Regions from separate parts of the Paenibacillus sp. FSL R10-2734 genome, predicted to be linked through region 3. Evidence: riboswitches for the same ligand, from Rfam matches in the RefSeq annotation. Region 3 holds a riboswitch; each other region holds the start of a gene.
What was found. A riboswitch is a leader RNA that binds a small molecule or an ion and turns the genes downstream of it on or off. The one in region 3 is predicted to bind cyclic di-GMP.
Positions count from the first base shown of each region.

Region 1 (2,203 bases), 1.4 Mb from region 3:
GCACCATACATAAAGGCAAAGAATGCGGCAATCCCAAATCCGATATGATAGTTACTCATCCCAATTTGACCTACGATAACCGGTGTAATTACACCTGCAACCGTGTTCATAAATTGATGTATAGTAAAAGCGGCATCACGGCGTCCATTGTCGGTTTTACGATAGAGTTGCCCTGTTAAGGAAGCATTACTCGCCCCCATGATTGGCAAAGATAATAGAAATAATGCAACAATAGCAAAAATTCTACCCTGCCCTAAGCTTGCAACAGGAATGGCGAGCAGCAGGAACGCGCTCCCTTTCACTATATTACCTATAATTAGAGCTTTTCGCATACCAAGCACTCGGTCGGCAAGCCAACTACCCAGAATAACAAACAGACTGTTACAAGCGGCCATCGCTGTAATCATCTGAGCTGCATTACCCTCGGAGAACCCAAGCCCTTTAGTATATGGAGTATAGAGATAGAAAATCATTATCGCATAAAAAGCGCCCCAAGCAGCGGAGTTGAAGAAGTTCCCTACAGCTAAAGCTCCTATACCTTTAGGATGTCCAAAAAAACCTTTGTCCGATCTTATTGTATCTAAACTCATGTCTTTGCTCTCAACTCTATCCATTTCCAGCAACCTTTCAATATTTTCTTGTTAGCCTTTTTTAATAGATTTAATATAGCAATTATTCAAATACAAATCGGTAGTGAATAGTTAGGATGAGTGGAGAATATGTACTTAGTTTGGATCTCTTGTAGATTACCTGACATCATATGAAAGATAAAATTCACAACCCTAAAAAATAGAAATAACCCAACCTCTTCTAGCTGAAGTGTATGATAAATCACATTGACTAATTGGTATTAAACAACTACTCTAATAGTAGATACTCTAGTATTAATTACCTACTACATTACATAATGATAAAGGCAAAACTATCGAAAGATAGTGACGCAAAGCTATAGGGGCTAACGCGAGGAAGACTCGCCATGCCAGCCAGTTACCGACATAGAAGTACGACGTGATAATACGTTCCTAACCCTTCTTATTTCGGTAAGAAGGGTTTTTTGAGCATTCACAACTTCATTTTGTCAACTCCACATTGACAAAGGCAAACCCATCGAGAGATGGCGACGCAAAGCTATAGGGGCTAACGTGAGGAAGACTCACCATGCCAGCCAGTTACCAATTCTAAGCTAACACACTCACTGTAGTGGCGTTCTGCTTGCAAAAGGAGTGTTCATAATGAACAGAACCAAATGCGTACGTATGATGATCATAGCGTTATTGATTATTGCACTATTCCCAACCAACTTAGCACATGCTAAGAACGCTTTATCAGATCAATTGATCGTGCTGCCACAAAGCAATTACAATGAAAAGTTAGCCACTGCGATGATATCGCGTATTGAAAGAATTCCAGCACCTATTTTAAAAACCCTTGCAGATAAAGGTGTGAAAATAAAATTAACGAACGACATCATTACCAATGAACCGGAACTACGCTATCTCAAAGGAGTAACACCAAGAGGCTGGGAAGATACTGGGCTCACTTGGGATGATGCACCTGGTGTTAGTGAGCAGAACGTTGTTGTTCGGATTGGCTACAGCAAAAAAGGACAAGGTCACAATTCATTCAACCTCGAGATTCACGAGACCATGCACGCCGTAGATCGTTTCGTATTTAATACCGTGAGTGACTCACAACAATTTAAAGATATTTTCAATAAAGAAGCAGCGTTAAACTATAACGACAATTATGTATCAGCTTATCCTAATGAATATTTCGCTGAGAGCGCAAGCTTATATGTCTATAATGATGCAACGCGTGAGCAGTTGAAGAAGGATGCTCCGCTTACTTACGATTTCATGAAAAAGCTATTTAATTGATGAGACAGCTTATTTCAAATATACAAAAGCTCCCCCCTGTTGAGAAACAGAGAGGAGCTTTTTTGTGTTAGTTATTCATTACTCAGGATATACATAAGCGGGCTTAATTTCTTGCCAAGTCTCGAAGCCGTCCGTATCTCTAGTGTAGAGATGATTAGTCGTAGCTTCCATTACATCCGCGTAATACCATTTGCTCACCGAGTTATCCGGCCATTGCTTCGCATCTTCATCAATGCCTTCAGCTTTGACTTTTCGGTCCAGAACACTGTTGATAAACGCCATTGCTTCTGCACGTGTGATGTATTGATTTGGTTTAAATGTACCGT
Region 1 is NZ_CP150170.1:1,331,247-1,333,449, reverse strand. It holds gene NSS67_RS06070 (oligopeptide:H+ symporter) at 1-614, opposite strand, end outside; cyclic di-GMP riboswitch class I at 906-995, shown strand; cyclic di-GMP riboswitch class I at 1,088-1,177, shown strand; gene NSS67_RS06065 (hypothetical protein) at 1,233-1,877, shown strand; gene NSS67_RS06060 (MucBP domain-containing protein) at 1,956-2,203, opposite strand, start outside.
Region 1: it holds a riboswitch for cyclic di-GMP, as region 3 does, so the genes downstream of both, NSS67_RS06065 (hypothetical protein) here and NSS67_RS31275 (transglutaminase-like domain-containing protein) in region 3, are expected to answer to the same signal.

Region 2 (2,203 bases), 1.4 Mb from region 3:
GAATATTTAGCGCAAATTGATAACCCACAACATCGTGAGCGAATGGAAGAGGTTTTGACTTGGGTATCAAGGAAATTCACAGATTTAAAACCAAAAGTTGCGTGGAATCAGCCCATGTTCACCGATCACGACACATATATTATTGGCTTTAGCGTATCCAAACATCATATAGCTGTTGCGCCTGAAATTGCAGGGATTAATCATTTTACTGATGCAATTGTGCAGGCTGGCTATGATTACACCAAGCAGTTGATGCGTATCCGGTGGGATCATCCAGTTGATTATTCATTACTTGAGAAAATGATCGAGTTTAATATTTTGGATAAGGCAGACTGTTCAACTTTTTGGCGGAAATAAAAAAAAGATAACCACTAATTGAAACGAACGACAGCATTCGGTCTACTTGTTCACGAAATTGCCAAACTCGATTATGAAGCAGCTATGCAATCTTTTTCTACATTTATTAATGAAGAGTTCCTCACGTAAACACAGATTGTGTTTCTTCGTAAGGTCATTGATTATTTCGCAGAGTAGAGCGTTATTCTAGTAGCTGAGAAACCTTTTGTCTACCAAATTATTGTATTAGTTACAGAATTCATATATAGGCGAAGCCAATAATTTGAAGTAATAAAAGGCATCCATTTATTTATTTCAAATCTACTTTATGCAATTTGTGAAAATTGACTTAGTTTGTGAGCCTATATTATAATTATCATATTAATAGTTTCTGACAATATATGGAAACTATGTACGCCTGCAAATTCTACAATTTAATTATTGGCACACTAACTGAAAGGTTAGGTCGCAAAGCTTTGGAGTCTACTGGTTACTAACCTATGACCGTCCGGTTGCAATGAGCGTGAATATTGCAGTCGGGCTTTTTTGTGCTCTTCAGGAGCTAAAAAATAAACTCATAGGAGGTAGACATGCTTGGAAGAGGTTTAAGAGTAATAGTTACGTGGTTAATTGTAGTTTCTTTTCTTGTTGGTTTTATTCCTATTACATCACAAGTGAGCGCTGATCCAGATCCGAATAATCTTAAATGGCCTGATGCAGGTGCAGTGAATCTGACGAAGACGGCTGTGCCAACTAAGACGCAAGGGGAATGGGAAGTAACCCTGACCGTAGAAGGAAAGAATATACAGTCCACTACGGATGTGGTTTTGGTTATTGATAAATCTGGGAGTATGGCGTATAACGGTCCTGGTACTACTGGTGGTAAATCGTATGGGAAATCGCCTGATAACAGCAAAATGACGAAAGCGAAAGCAGCTGCGAACCAATTCGTGGATTCACTGCTTCAACCAAATTCGACAACGAGAGTTGCAGTGATATCGTTCTCAGATGTTGCAAACAAGATATCGGATTTTACGGATGTAAACAATAAAGATGCGTTAAATACAGCAATCAATAATATATCCCCTAATGGAGGTACGAATATTCAAGCGGGGATCCATCAAGCTAGTGAACTGCTGAAGAACAGTTCGGCTAACAATAAATTTATTGTCCTCTTGAGTGATGGACAACCAACATATAGTTTTAAGGCAAAACATGCTGGGAACTATACTTTTCCATCAGGTAGTACATTCACAAAATCATTGAAGGATTTTGATTATAGTACTCGTGGTCGTATTGGGTCAGGAGGCAATTATACTTTCAGTTCTTATACAGTTGATGGAGTCCAAGTCAAAGACAATGGCATTGGTACTGTATCAGAGGCGAAATTAGCTCAAGATCAGGATATTCATATGTATTCAATTGGACTTGATGTGGCTAATGATCCAATTGCAACAAACGTTCTGACTTACACCCAAGATAAGGGGTATATCGCATCGAGCGGCGCTGATTTGAAAGCTGTATTCAATGAATTATCGAGTAAGATTGCTTATGCAGCGCAGAACGCGAAAGTCACAGATCCTATGGGACTAATGTTCAATAATATCACTACTCATCCGAAAGTTTCACAAGGTGTAGCAAACTGGGATTCTGTAACTGATACGATTCAGTGGGATATCGGCAATATTATCGAAGGTACCCCAGCAACAATGAGTTACATTGTGAAATGGGATTCTAATCAGAAATCGGACCCTAATAATTTGTATCCGACAAATGGCACTACAACGATGAATTATACGGATGTGTACGGTAATCCTGCTTCCAAAAATTTCGAAGTACCAAAAGTAACCTTTGGAAAAGGGTCAAT
Region 2 is NZ_CP150170.1:1,324,125-1,326,327, forward strand. It holds gene NSS67_RS06055 (iron chaperone) at 1-357, shown strand, start outside; cyclic di-GMP riboswitch class I at 770-856, shown strand; gene NSS67_RS06060 (MucBP domain-containing protein) at 927-2,203, shown strand, end outside.
Region 2: it holds a riboswitch for cyclic di-GMP, as region 3 does, so the genes downstream of both, NSS67_RS06060 (MucBP domain-containing protein) here and NSS67_RS31275 (transglutaminase-like domain-containing protein) in region 3, are expected to answer to the same signal.

Region 3 (2,203 bases):
TCACTTGCGTGATTTCCTACTCACTCGTTGTTCAGTTTTCAAAGATCAAGTTCTCGTTGGCGCCATTTAATGTCTCAGCAGCAACTCTTATAATATATCATGTTGTTCTCAGTAATGCAAGCTTTATTTTTCGAAAGCCGTTTATATAACTCTCTCAAACATTGCCTGTACGCTGTCTAACAACGCTTAACTATAATAACCTATCTATTAATAAAAAAGCAACCCCTAAAACAAAATAAACAACTAGCTTAATAATTAAGCTGGTTGTTTATTTAATAGAGTTATGATTCTAGCAATACAAATTAATAGTATTTAGCTGCAGTATACTTACTTGAAGCCTTGATAAAATCCGCATTCTTCTTACCTTTCGCTGCTGATGCATCTACCGTGGTATCAATAGTAACCCATTTGCCATCCATCAATACTTCATTCCATGCATGGTATTGCGTAACGTAGCTAGTATTCCCCATCACCAACTTAGCAGGAACATCTACACTACGAAGCATTGCGGCAAAAAGAGAAGCATAATCATAGCAGATTCCTTTTTTAGTATTCAAAGTGTTGTTAATGCTTGGAATATAATCGGTCGTTACGTTATTAGCAAGAGAATAATCATATTGTACATTAGCAATCACATAGTTATAGATTGCCTTAACCTTCTCTTCATCTGTTGTTTTGCCTTTTGTAAGCTCTTTTGCCTTAACGATCGCTTTATCAGAAGAACTCCATTTCACATTCTGTACGGAGCCCAAATATACGGAATTTGAGTCATTCATGGTTAAATCTACTACCTCGGAATAAAGAGCTTTGTATTTGTTACCCGTTGTGTTCTCAAGAACAGAGACTTTATAAGTCCCATTTCCTTGTTGCAAAGGGAAGTCCTCAGCTTGTCCAGAAGCGTATAAATTATATGTATAGCTACTGTTATCTTTTGTGATCATAAGCTTAATTCTTTTGTCTTTTGGAATATCGTAGTTAATCCCGATTACGCCTTGATCCAATTTCGACGTATTCAACCAGTTCGAATCTACACTTGCGGCTTGAGCTGTGTTTACTGGAACCGCAGTAATCAGTACGAACAACGCCACAATCAAAAAATAAACCTTTTTCACGGATAAAACTCCTTTCGGTAGCTGGCTGCCATCCTTTCGGGAAGGCCCTTTAGCTTTGCGTCCCTACCTTTCGATAGGTTTGCCATTTATCGTATAAGCTCTATCTGTCCTAATTTCACTAGACAAATTAATAGAATCAACTAAGTAGAAATGAATCTAAAAACCTTATATATTTTATAAAAACAAAAAAAGCCTCTTCATTCGGTAGCTGGCTGCCATCCTTTCGGGAAGGCCCTTTAGCTTTGCGTCCCTACCTTTCGATAGGTTTGCCGTTTATCGTGTTTAGCTTTTATAGTCTTATACTACCATATTTATCCTCGTAAACAAGAACAAAATTGCTAGATTTTCTATTATTTTATAGTTATTTCTCTGTATTTAAGTTCTCATATCATTCTCATCTGCTATTTGGGAAGCTTGGCGTGAACAATTAAACGATGTGTAGGATCTACTAGTGGGTCACACGTAATTAGGGTAAGAATCTTATCCTTGTTATTCCCATCAAGAACAGATACATCGCTTGGATCTACAACAGAAATATCATAAACCTCGTAATTCAATACCTGATCGCTAGTCTTTACCGTGATAACATCTCCAATAACAACCTCATTCAATCTGTTAAACAATCTGCCCGTAGTTCTAGCTCTGTGAGCAGCAATTGCTGCATTTCCTATTTCTCCAAGTGGAGTCGTCTCTTTCATATGGGCCGCTGCATGCTTCAAATTGGCTTTAGTAGCCCCTTCTAATACAGGTAGCTTCAAATCAATCTTATCTATTTCAATTAAGGCCATTACCTTGCCACCAACTTTGATTTCTGGTTCTGGCTTTTCCGTTTCTTGAGGCTGCGCTTGTGCGTCCAGAACCGATTCCTCTGCTAATAACTGAGTAACTTCGGCATATTTGCTCTTCAGATCAGGCGGTGGAGTACTATCGCTGGTGCTCAGTTCAGCCGATTCTAACAGCTTCTCCTGCTGCCAGTCGCTGTACCATTCGTTAGCTTTTGGATACAGCATGATGAGGATCCCGGCCAGTATGAGAACATACGAGAATTTACGCATGAAATTCACCTCCGTGTATTGGTTCTACTGAAATTC
Region 3 is NZ_CP150170.1:7,217,375-7,219,577, forward strand. It holds gene NSS67_RS31275 (transglutaminase-like domain-containing protein) at 303-1,112, opposite strand; cyclic di-GMP riboswitch class I at 1,126-1,206, opposite strand; cyclic di-GMP riboswitch class I at 1,313-1,393, opposite strand; gene NSS67_RS31280 (class D sortase) at 1,514-2,167, opposite strand; gene NSS67_RS31285 (GtrA family protein) at 2,202-2,203, opposite strand, start outside.

Region 4 (2,203 bases), 230 kb from region 3:
ACAAGCACTGCTACATTCGCTGCAGGTACACTGGATTTGAACTCCGATCCTTCTGTTATCGTAAATATTGCAAACCTGAAGCCAGGTGATACTGTCAAAAAAGATTTCAAACTAAAAAATGACGGCACCCTCGATATTGGCTCTATTATTCTCAAAACTAAGTACAACGTTAATGATGTAGGTGGTAACAACAACGGTGTTGATTTAGGTAAATTCATTAAAGTTAAATTTCTGCAAAATAAGGACAAGAGCGGTAACATTATTCCGGATATTGTAGTTTATGAAACAACATTATCTGAATTACAAAATTTAACACCAGATCTCGTAGAGAAAGTGCCGTTCTTAGGCAGTGAAGCATCCGGTATTAAAGCAGGTACATCTGACACCTTTACCGTCAAATTCGAATTTGTGGAAGACAATAAAGATCAGAACATTTTCCAACAAGATACATTGACACTGACTTGGGATTTCTTCGGTAAACAAGGCAGAGGAACTGACTACTAATCTAATAAGTCTTCCATTCGAAGAGCAGCAGATTCTTATTCCGGAAAGCGGATAAGTAGATGCTGCTTTTCTCTTTACAATAAACTTTGTCGAATTTATTGATATTTGCTATACTAATAACAAAAATTACGGAGGGGCGTAAGCATAGTGCCACAAAATATGGGCCAACGTATCCAGCATCTCCGCCTAGAAAAGGGATTGTCCCTATCTGAGCTTGCGGACAGAGCGGATGTTGCTAAGTCGTATCTTAGCAATGTGGAGAGAAACATCCAATCCAATCCTTCAATCCAGTTTATCGAAAAGATCGCCGACGCGCTTCAGGTATCCATCCACGCTTTACTCTATGGAGAACCTAATGATGCTGAGGAATCACCTTTAGATTCGGAATGGTTCCGATTGGTGCAGGAAGCTATGGCCTCAGGCATAAGCAAACGCGAATTCAAGGAGTTTCTAGACTACCAGAAATGGCGCCTGGATCAGAAGGATTAACCTACATCTGACCTGATAAGATCCTCTTCTATTCATACTATCAAGCATAAACGCCTTCGCCCTCCTAACATGGACCGCGAAGGCGTTTATATTCTAGCAGAATATAATGATCATATACGGTATGAAACTTATACTCTCATATATATACCGAAAAAGAGCACAGCGAGTTATCGCTGTGCCCTTTTTCGGTATATTACGTTCTAAATGTATTACTGCACGGCTTGCACAGTCTTCTCGTGAAAGAATCGACGAATTTCATCTGCCTTTATGCCTGCCTTCTTAGCTGCTAATAATAAATGGACCCATTCTACGTCTACATCAATGACCTGCTGTTCTCTGTTGCTTCCCTGGTTGGACTTGTCCAAAAAATCTCCTCCTAAGATTTTACGTCCCCAGGCAATCCGGCTGTCATAGTATTTCTACCTTAGACCCGCGACTTTGTGCCCCTGCCTTTCGGCAGGTTTACCTTTTACTGGACCCTTTACACGAAAGGATCTGGTTATAAAATATATGAAAACGCTAACTGCAATAACATTATACTATAGTAAAGTGGAAAAGTGTGTCGATTTCTGAGTAGTTTCTCTGTTAAAAGCAAAAAATAAAAGATTTTTTTTAGGATTTCCTGTCCTATTATCACGATACCCGTCCAATTCAAAAAATTAATTAAGCCAATATAATGATGCCTTCCTCTCATTTAGTTAAAATTAAGGATAATAGAATCATTTTAGTAGGTCTTTAGAATGGGTAATAGTAAAGAACACCTCTTTTTTTAGTAGAACAAGCTAACCCATACCATTTTGCGAACGTATTGGACGAAAGAATGAATTGATTACACGTGTGGAAAGTAGCACAATAAGATGAGAAATGAAACCGCAATCATCACAGCTCCAGTAAGCGTTGACACAAAATGTCACGTATGGAGTTCATCCGTTAAGGAGGATGTATTCATGGCAGCCAAAGAGCCCTATAACGAATCCATTTGGAGTAAGTATTACGGACCCAATTTAGGCTACATTCAAGAAAGATATGAACAGTTTGTGAAAGATCCATCCACCGTAGAAAATAACTATCGCGAGCTTTTTACGAATTCGGGTCCCCCACCATTAACACCGGATAGCGAACCGGCTCCACAGCCTCGCATTTCGGGAGACACCGAATGGCTTAGAAAGGCAGTAAGAGCTTCCAAGCTAATCGCTAATATTCGTATATA
Region 4 is NZ_CP150170.1:114,859-117,061, forward strand. It holds gene NSS67_RS00495 (TasA family protein) at 1-504, shown strand, start outside; gene NSS67_RS00500 (helix-turn-helix domain-containing protein) at 664-993, shown strand; gene NSS67_RS00505 (anti-repressor SinI family protein) at 1,203-1,358, opposite strand; cyclic di-GMP riboswitch class I at 1,386-1,470, opposite strand; gene NSS67_RS00510 (2-oxoglutarate dehydrogenase E1 component) at 1,941-2,203, shown strand, end outside.
Region 4: it holds a riboswitch for cyclic di-GMP, as region 3 does, so the genes downstream of both, NSS67_RS00505 (anti-repressor SinI family protein) here and NSS67_RS31275 (transglutaminase-like domain-containing protein) in region 3, are expected to answer to the same signal.